Linked DNA regions of Terriglobus roseus. The protein of the gene in region 1 binds, or shares a complex with, the protein of each later gene. Links are inferred from orthologs where the notes say so. Each region holds a gene or a part of one and is shown on either strand. Other genes may lie near its edges.

Evidence for each region. The genes of interacting proteins can lie anywhere in the genome.
Region 2: the proteins of iscU (region 1) and BLT38_RS05220 are in contact, whole or in part, in a solved structure (PDB 5XT5), measured with the Bacillus subtilis proteins. The link is inferred for Terriglobus roseus from one-to-one orthologs.

Annotation. Positions count from the first base shown.
Region 1 is NZ_LT629690.1:4,022,518-4,026,581, forward strand. What follows is about bases 1,378-4,064. They hold iscU (Fe-S cluster assembly scaffold IscU), read right to left. Parts: upstream 3,085-4,064; coding sequence 2,671-3,084; downstream 1,378-2,670. Other genes in these bases: BLT38_RS16795 (HesB/IscA family protein), read right to left, coding at 1,378-1,668; BLT38_RS16800 (hypothetical protein), read right to left, coding at 1,684-2,313; BLT38_RS16805 (DUF4242 domain-containing protein), read left to right, coding at 2,355-2,627; BLT38_RS16815 (hypothetical protein), read right to left, coding at 3,159-3,356; BLT38_RS16820 (IscS subfamily cysteine desulfurase), read right to left, coding at 3,367-4,064. Outside these bases: BLT38_RS16780 (MIP/aquaporin family protein), read left to right, coding at 1-57; Fe-S protein assembly co-chaperone HscB, read right to left, coding at 91-699; BLT38_RS16790 (GNAT family N-acetyltransferase), read right to left, coding at 696-1,187; more of BLT38_RS16795, read right to left, coding at 1,192-1,377. UniProt on the Bacillus subtilis protein: Part of the SUF-like system that mediates the biosynthesis of iron-sulfur (Fe-S) clusters. Acts as a sulfurtransferase and thus transfers sulfur from SufS to SufB.
Region 2 is NZ_LT629690.1:1,230,666-1,235,042, reverse strand. What follows is about bases 1,378-4,377. They hold BLT38_RS05220 (family 2A encapsulin nanocompartment cargo protein cysteine desulfurase), read right to left. Parts: upstream 3,817-4,377; coding sequence 1,939-3,816; downstream 1,378-1,938. Other genes in these bases: BLT38_RS05215 (family 2A encapsulin nanocompartment shell protein), read right to left, coding at 3,803-4,377; BLT38_RS05225 (LLM class flavin-dependent oxidoreductase), read left to right, coding at 1,378-1,759. In the rest of the region: BLT38_RS05230 (ATP-grasp domain-containing protein), read left to right, coding at 1-735; more of BLT38_RS05225, read left to right, coding at 743-1,377. UniProt on the Bacillus subtilis protein: Type II cysteine desulfurase that acts as the initial step in the SUF-like Fe-S cluster assembly pathway.

The sequences.
Region 1 (4,064 bases):
GGGCCGCTGCTGGGTGGCGGGCTGGCGGGCTGGGTTCTGTTGGCGCTGGGTGCGTAAGACACCGGCTGCGCTGGCTGGAGTAGCTACTGACTACTCCAGTGCAGCGTTGACGTCGCGCACGAGGTTTCGCAGATAGCTGCGGCGATTGAGCAGCGCCACCATCGCGTCCTTCGACGAAGATTTTGCAGTAGCGTCGTCCGTGTCCACAGCCGCGTCCCACTTGGTCCAGAGAGCCTCTAACTGTTTCTGTGAGTCGTCGAGCATGGCGGTGAAGTTGGACTTTGCAGCTTCAAGATCTTTGCGAAGCTGGGGGTCGTCATCGCCCATCTGCTTTGCCATCTTCATCTCTTCCAACTGCATGTTCAGTTCGAAGGCCTCTTCCAGAAGATCGGGAGGGACAATCTGCTTCTTCTCCGTGCCTGAAGCGCGCGCGGATTCCGTAGCCTTTACGGACTGTTCCTCAAGCTCAATGCCTTCCAGTTCCAGCAGGTACTCGGTGCGACGGATGGGATCGCGCAACGTGCGGTAAGCGTCGTTCAGCAGCGAGGATTTCTCTGTGGCTTCCGCCTGTTCCTCTGCGGATTTGGAGGCGAAGCGATCCGGATGGAACTCGCGCGAAAGCTTGTAAAAGCTCTTCTCAAGCGATGCTGTGTCGAGCGCGAGTTTCGTGGGCAGGCTGAAGACTTCGAAGTAGGTCATGGCTTCTCTTCTGATGGTATCTGTCCATCGTTTGTTGCGATCGAAGTACTGAGACGGTAGCGTCGCTTGCGTGGGTGGCCAGCAAGAAAAACCGCGTTGTTGTAGAGGACATTCACGGTTTCAACGTAGTCCGCGCCAATCCATTCCAACGTTCTGCGAGACGCCATGTTCTCCGGATCGCACGTGATCCAGAGGGGATCAATCTTTATTGCTTTTGCGATGGGGACCAGAAGCCGCACAGCGCGCGCCGCGTAGTGATTACCCCGATGTTTGGGATGAACGTTATACCCGATGTGGCCAGCGTAAAGCAGAACGTGTTGCGTGGATTCCAGTCGGAAGCGGATGCCCCCGACCTCATCTCCAGCGCGGTTCCTCATGAGCCATGCTGCCACCGGAACCTTATGCACGTCGCTGAGGTCCGTGCCAAGGTATTCGAGAGATAACTGACCATCAACCTCTTGCAATGGCTGGGACAGAATCGCCTGCATGCGGTTACGCGGTGAACGACGATCCGCAGCCGCAGCTCTTGGTGCTGTGGGGGTTGATGAAGTTGAAGCCCTGGCGCATCAGCGTCTCTTCGAAGTCGAGCGTCATGCCGCTGAGGTACAGGAAGCTCTTGGGGTCGACGAAGATCTGCACCTTGTCACCTTCCTGCTCGTAGACATACACGCGATCACGCTCGCGGGCCTGCGAATCGAAACGGATGTTATACGAGAGACCGCTGCAGCCACCACCCGTGATGCCCACGCGCAGGCCGCCCTGCTCAGCGGAGACGCCTTCCTTCTGCATGGCGGAGCGGATGCGCTTCAACGCCTTTTCCGTCACCTGGATGTTCTGTGCCTTTGCGTTGTCCGGCGGCGCGGAAACAGGCGGAACGATGGGGCTTGAGTACACGGGTGCAGCACCTGCTGCGGGGGCAGGTGCGCTCATTTCCTTGCTGGTGGTGCTGCTGATTCCTACTACCGACATAGTTGTGTTCCTTTGCTAGCGCAGGCTCTGTTGGCGCGCATCGTAAATCTTCATCTCGGCGCTGATCAGTTCATCGGCCTTCTTCAGCGCGGTCTGCGTGTTGGTATCAAGCTGATCCCAAGTGCGAAAGACACGATCTTCCTGCACGCTGGAGGGCTGGATGTTGCCGTTCTGATCCACCATGGCCGCAGCCTCTAAGGTGATGGACTTTGACACTGGATCAATCAACGCACGACGCACGCGGTAAGCGATATCAACGCAGGCGTTCAGGTGTGCGGCGTCGCCAAGGCCCCATGCAATCTGGTTGGCTCGGCAGGCCGCTGGCGTGCGATAGAACGTGAACAGCGACAGGACGTATGTGCCCTTGTTCAGGTAGTTGCTGTAGTTACGCTGCAACCACTGCGGCGTGGACGTATCCGGCATGTAGATGATGACGTCATGGTCTTCTGCAAGAGAAAGCGGCGAAGTCCACTGTTCGGTTTCATCAAACACCGCACCGGGATGACCGAAGGTGCCGCGTTGCACGACCTGCTGCGCTAAGGTGCTGGACGCCAGGAAGACCAGGAGCGCGGCGCAAAGGCCAGTCTTACGAATCGCGGATTTTAGTGGTTGAAGCTGCATTTCTGTTGCGACACCAGTCAACATGCGCTGCTATGTTGGCAGCGAGTGATGAAAAGGAGTTTCGCATGCCGAAGTTTCTGATTGAAAGAACGTTGCCGGGAGCAGGCGACCTGACGGCGGAGCAGCTAAAAGCTATCTCACAGACATCGTGCTCTGTGCTGCGCAACCTGGGGCCACAGATTCAGTGGGTCGAGTCTTTCGTGACGCCGAACAAAATCTACTGCATCTACGTGGCACCGAATGCAGAGCTGATCCGCGAACACGCACGCCTCGGCGGTTTTCCGGCCGATTCCGTGGAACCAATCAAAGAAACCATCAGTCCGGTTACCGCAGAGTGACACGGCGGAACAGGCGCTTGCCTGTCCCGCCGAATCCTAATGCTTAGTGAGCCGCTGCGGCTAGCTCTTCTGCGCCGACGTTCTTCTTCTTCCAGTCGCCGATGGCTGCACGGATGGCGTCTTCTGCCAGTACCGAGCAGTGAATCTTAACCGGGGGCAGAGCCAGTTCCTTCACGATCTCCGTGTTGGAGATGGCGAGAGCTTCGTCAATGGTCTTGCCCTTCACCCACTCCGTCGCGAGCGAGGAGGAGGCGATGGCCGAACCACAGCCGAAGGTCTTGAACTTTGCGTCTTCAATGACCTGCGTGTCCGGGTTGACCTTGATCTGCAGACGCATCACGTCGCCGCACTCCGGTGCGCCAACCAGGCCGGTGCCCACTTCCTGCGCGTTCTTGTCGAGCGTTCCAACGTTCCGCGGATTCTCGTAGTGATCGACTACCTTATCGCTGTATGCCATGTTCGTCTCCTGTTGAGCGAATACGTTAATTAGATGCCTTCCGGTCAGTTTTCAGTGCAAATCCCTGCCGGACGCTAACCCTTGATAATTCCCCTGTGCCAACGGGCCAGGGCGATGAGCCAAACTACTGTCGCAAACGCGACGGAGTAGTCGAATGTTTTAAACGCCTCACGCCAGGTGAGCGGCGTGTGGAAGAAGTAGCCGGCGGCGATGCTGGAGACCCATGTGAACAACATGGTGGTAAGCCAGGTCTTGCCGGTCGGCTCCTTCATCAAGCACTCCTTAGTGAGCGGTCCATTCGACCGACTCCAGGTCGATGCCTTCCTTGACCATCTCGTACAGCGGGCTCAGTTCGCGGAGCTTCAGCACCGTATCGATGAGCTTGTCGCTGACGTAGTCCACTTCTTCCTTGGTGTTGAAGCGGCCGAGGCCGAAGCGGATGGAGCTGTGTGCAACGTCGTCGCCGAGGCCGAGGGCCTTGAGCACGTAGCTGGGCTCCAGCGTGGCCGAGGTGCAGGCCGAACCGGAGGAGACTGCGATGTCGTTGATGCCCATCAGCAGGCTCTCGCCTTCGACGTAGACGAAGCTCATGTTCAGGTTGCCGGGCAGGTGGTGCTCCATGTTGCCGTTGACGTGAACGTAGTCCAGAGCGGCTTCAAACTTCGCCTTCATGTAGTCGCGGAGTTCGGTCAGGCGCTTGGTCTCGGCTTCCATCTCTTCACCAGCGATTTCGCAGGCCTTACCGAGGCCAACGATACCGGGGACGTTGAGCGTTCCGGAACGCATGCCGCGCTCGTGGCCGCCACCGTCAATCTGCGAGACGAGCTGAACACGCGGGTTGCGACGGCGAACGTACAGCGCGCCAACACCCTTCGGTCCGTAGATCTTGTGGCCGGACATGGAGAGCAGATCGATGTTGTCGTTCTGCACGTCAACCGGAATCTTGCCGACTGCCTGAACGCCGTCCACGTGGAAGAGGA
Region 2 (4,377 bases), 2.8 Mb from region 1 along the record:
CTTGACCATCTGGACTTGCTCGGCGTCCGAGTCATCAATGGTGCGAAGGCGTTTCGTTATGAGGTCTCAAAAGCTGCCCAGCACTCGCTGCTACGTTCACTTGGTATCCGGTATCTCCACTCGCGAATTATTCACACCCCACAACAGGCACTCGCTGCTTCAGAAGGTCTGCGCTTCCCGATCATTGTGAAGGCAAACATTGGCGGTAGCGGCAAAGGTATCGTTCGTTTCAACACGAAGGCCGAGTTGGAAGAAGGTATCCGCACTGGGGCGATTGATCTGGGCTACGACAATGTCGCTCTTGTACAGGAATTTGTTCCCGCACGCGGAGGCTACATCACGCGCGTTGAGACACTCGGAGGCAAGTATCTTTATGCCATCCATGTCTATCTCAATGGCGAAACATTCGACCTGTGCCCCGCAGACATTTGCCAGACAGCGCGGGGCGAGGCACTCAACAACGCCTGCGTGCTGGAGGCAGCTAAATCAGGCCTGAAGGTCGAAGGCTATACTCCGCCAACAGAGGTGATCGCTAAGATCGAACGCATTGTGCAGGCTGCGGGCATTGATGTGGGTGGTATTGAATACATCGTCGACGATCGTGACGGCGAGATCTACTATTACGACGTCAATGCTCTCTCAAACTTCGTTGCGGATGCTCCGCGTGTGATCGGCTTCAACCCCGTTGAGAACCTCGCAGACTTTCTCATCGAAGAGGTGAAGCGTGCCGTCTAATCACTCGATGCGCTTCGGGTACTGGATGCCCGTCTTCGGTGGCTGGCTTCGCAATGTGGAAGATGAAGGCATGGAGGCAAGCTGGAACTATGTCAGCCGCCTCGCCCGTCGTAGCGAGCAGATCGGTTTTGATCTTTCACTTATTGCGGAGCTGAACCTCAACGACATTAAGGGTATAGAAGCACCGAGCCTCGATGCCTGGTCCACTGCCGCCGCTTTGGCAGCAATCACTGAGTCGTTAGAGTTGATGGTGGCTGTTCGTCCCACATTTCACTCCCCTGCTCTGTTGGCGAAACAGGCTGCAAACATCGACAACATCAGCAACGGAAGACTCGCGTTGAACGTTGTCTCCTCATGGTGGGAACAGGAAGCGCGGATGTATGGCGTGGACTTCGAGAAGCACGACGATCGCTACGGCCGCACTTCGGAATGGCTCGACGTGATCAACAGCCTGTGGACGCAGGATCACTACACCCACAGTGGCAAGTATTACCGGGTGGAAGACACAGTCCTTCAGCCGAAGCCAGTGCGCTCTCCCCGACCTGTCATCTATGCCGGTGGCGAATCGGAAGCTGCAAAGAATCTCATCGCACAGAAATGCGACGCCTATGTCATGCACGGTGATTCACCGGAATACGTTGCCGCAAAGATTGCGGACATGCGCGAACGTCGAGAACGCTTCGATCTGCCTCCTATGCAATTCGGCCTAGCTGGATACGCGTTTGTCCGTGACTCTGAGCAAGACGTTCAGAACGAGTTGAACCGGATCACCAATGTCAACGACAACGCGGGCGGATTTGCCAACTATCAGCAGTGGCTGCAAGGTACCCAGCTTGAGCAGAAGATGTCGATCGAAGAATATTCCGTTTCTAACCGAGGCCTTCGCTCCAAACTGTATGGCACGCCGGATCAAGTCCAGGAACAAGTAGGAAAGTTCGAAGAAGCTGGCGTTAACCTGCTGCTACTGCAGTTCAGCCCGCAACTGGAAGAGATGGAACGCTTCAGCCAAGCCGTCATCCAGTAGGAGCTATATCTTTTGCGGCTCACACAGTTCCAGGCGGCCATGACCATCTTGCGCCGTTGCTCCACCGCCGGACAAGCACACCCAATCAGTCACAATGATTCCCGCTAGAAGAAAGCCGGGACAGAAGTGTCGCTTCTGTCCCGGCAAATCGTCGACGCTCTCTCATCTATCGGGGCCGTCTACGCTTCCGTGTTTTTCAACTTGCGTAGAACGGCAACCATCGCATCGACATCGTCGTAGTTGTTGTAGAGCGCTAGTGAAGGTCGCACTGTTGTCTCGACACCAAATCGACGAAGTGCGGGCTGCGCGCAATGATGGCCCGAACGTACGGCAATCCCTTCGCGGTTCAATGCAGCGCCGACCTCCTCCGTCTTGTAACCCTCGAGAACAAAGGAAAGGACGCTTGCCTTTTCCTTGGCTGTGCCAATTAGCCGCAAGCCAGGAATCGTCCGCAGCAGCTTGGTTGCATAGATGAGAAGATCATGCTCGTGACGAGCAATGTTCTCCATGCCAAGCTGCTCAACGTAGTCGATGGCGGCGCCAAGTCCGACGGCATCGGCAATATTTCCTGTGCCAGCCTCAAAGCGCGCCGGTGGTGGATGATAGATCGTCTTCTCAAACGTAACGTCAACGATCATGTTGCCGCCGCCTTGCCAGGGAGGTGTCTCCGCAAGGGCATCCGGCTTGCCGTAAAGCACACCGATACCCGTAGGCCCGAAGACTTTGTGACCGGAAAATACAAAGAAGTCGCAGTCAAGCGCCTGCACATCCGTGCTCATGTGCGATACCGACTGCGCTCCGTCCACAAGCACACGCGCTCCGTAGCGATGCGCCATCTGCACCATTTGCCGCGCCGGCGTGATCGTACCAAGAGCGTTTGCTACCTGAGTGATCGATACAAGGCGCGTCTTTGGGTTGAGCAGCTTCTCGTATTCATCTAACAGGATCTGCCCATCATCGTCGACCGGAGCGACACGCAAGCGTGCGCCCGTTTCCGCAGCAAGCATCTGCCACGGAACGATGTTCGCATGATGCTCGATCCAACTAATGACTATCTCGTCGTCCTTACCGATGTGTCGACGTCCCCAGCTTTTCGCGACGAGGTTGATAGCTTCCGTTGCGCCACGAACGAAGACGACTTCCTTGGTAGAAGGGGCGTTCAGGAAGTGTGCAACCTTCTCGCGGGCATCCTCATACGCGTCAGTGGCTCGAGCGGCAAGTTCATGTGCTGCTCGGTGAATATTCGAATTCTCGTGCTCATAGAAGTGCGAGAGACGATCGATCACGCTCTGGGGCTTCTGCGTTGTGGCTGCATTGTCAAGCCAGATAAGAGGCTTGCCGTTGACGCGTTCCTTAAGGATGGGAAAGTCGTTACGCACGGCATTCACATCAAACTGCCCGCGTGGTAGGTGGAGGTCCGGAAGCAATGAAGGAGATATCTCTGCACTGCTTGCTGAAGCAGACTTTGTCGAAGCGGGCTTGGAAAGAGTTCCGGCGTCCTGCAGAAAATACAACGACGACACGGAATTCAGGACAGCCTTTACATCGTCTTCCGTTGGCATCGCGCTCAGTCCAGGGATAGAAGGCACTGCCGCATCGAAGAGTGGAAACGGTGATTCAAACGCAGGCTGTCCAAACGGAGAAACAGCATCAAGTGATGGTGCCGGAGGGAACCGTGCATCCGTGAACGGAGCCGCATTCACGGATGCAGGAGCAGCCGAAAGCTCAGGCCGAAAGCCCGACGTATCGATACTCGACTGTCGATGCACATCCGCTTCGTTCGGCAGCTTGTCAAGCGGAGCACCAGTGAACATGGACGAAGGCGTACCTCCGAACTGTGGCACCATGCTGGGCACAATGACTGCCGATTGCGCACCACCAACCTGGCTCAGCGGCCCTGGCATCGAACGAAAGAACTCATTCGCCATCTGCGCAAGCATCGCTGGGTCCAAAGCACCCGCTGGTGCGGACGACATTGCACCTCGCGGGTCCCCACCTGCGCCTTCAACTACTATTGGCGCGAAGCCACGAGCTTTGTCCTGATCACTGGTAGTCATAGTAGTTGCCTACTTCAACGTTCTCAATCACACCAAGTGCGTCCTCAGTGAGGACGGCCGCTGAGCAATAAAGCGAAATGAGATAGGACGCCATGGAGTTGCGATCAATCCCCATGAAACGAACCGAGAGGCCAGGAGTCTGCTCACCGGGCAGCCCGGGTTGAAACAAGCCGACAACGCCCTGCTTCTTCTCACCTGTACGCAGCAATAGGATGTTCGTCTTGCCTTCGGTTACCGTCAACTTATCGGAAGGAACAATGGGCAAACCGCGCCATGTGAGGAACGGCGATCCGAACATGGTTGTCGTCGGCGGAGGAACGCCGCGACGTGTGCATTCGCGACCAAACGCCGCAATAGCCGCGGGATGTGCAAGGAAGAATGCGGGCTCTTTCCACACCCTCGAGATCAACTCATCCATGTCATCCGGAGTCGGTGAGCCAGCGCGGGGCTGAACCTTGAACGCCGGATCGACATTACTCAGCAGGCCATAGTCTGCATTATTGATCAGCTCGAATTCCTGGCGCTCTTTCACCTTCTCTACGGTTAACCGCAACTGCTCAC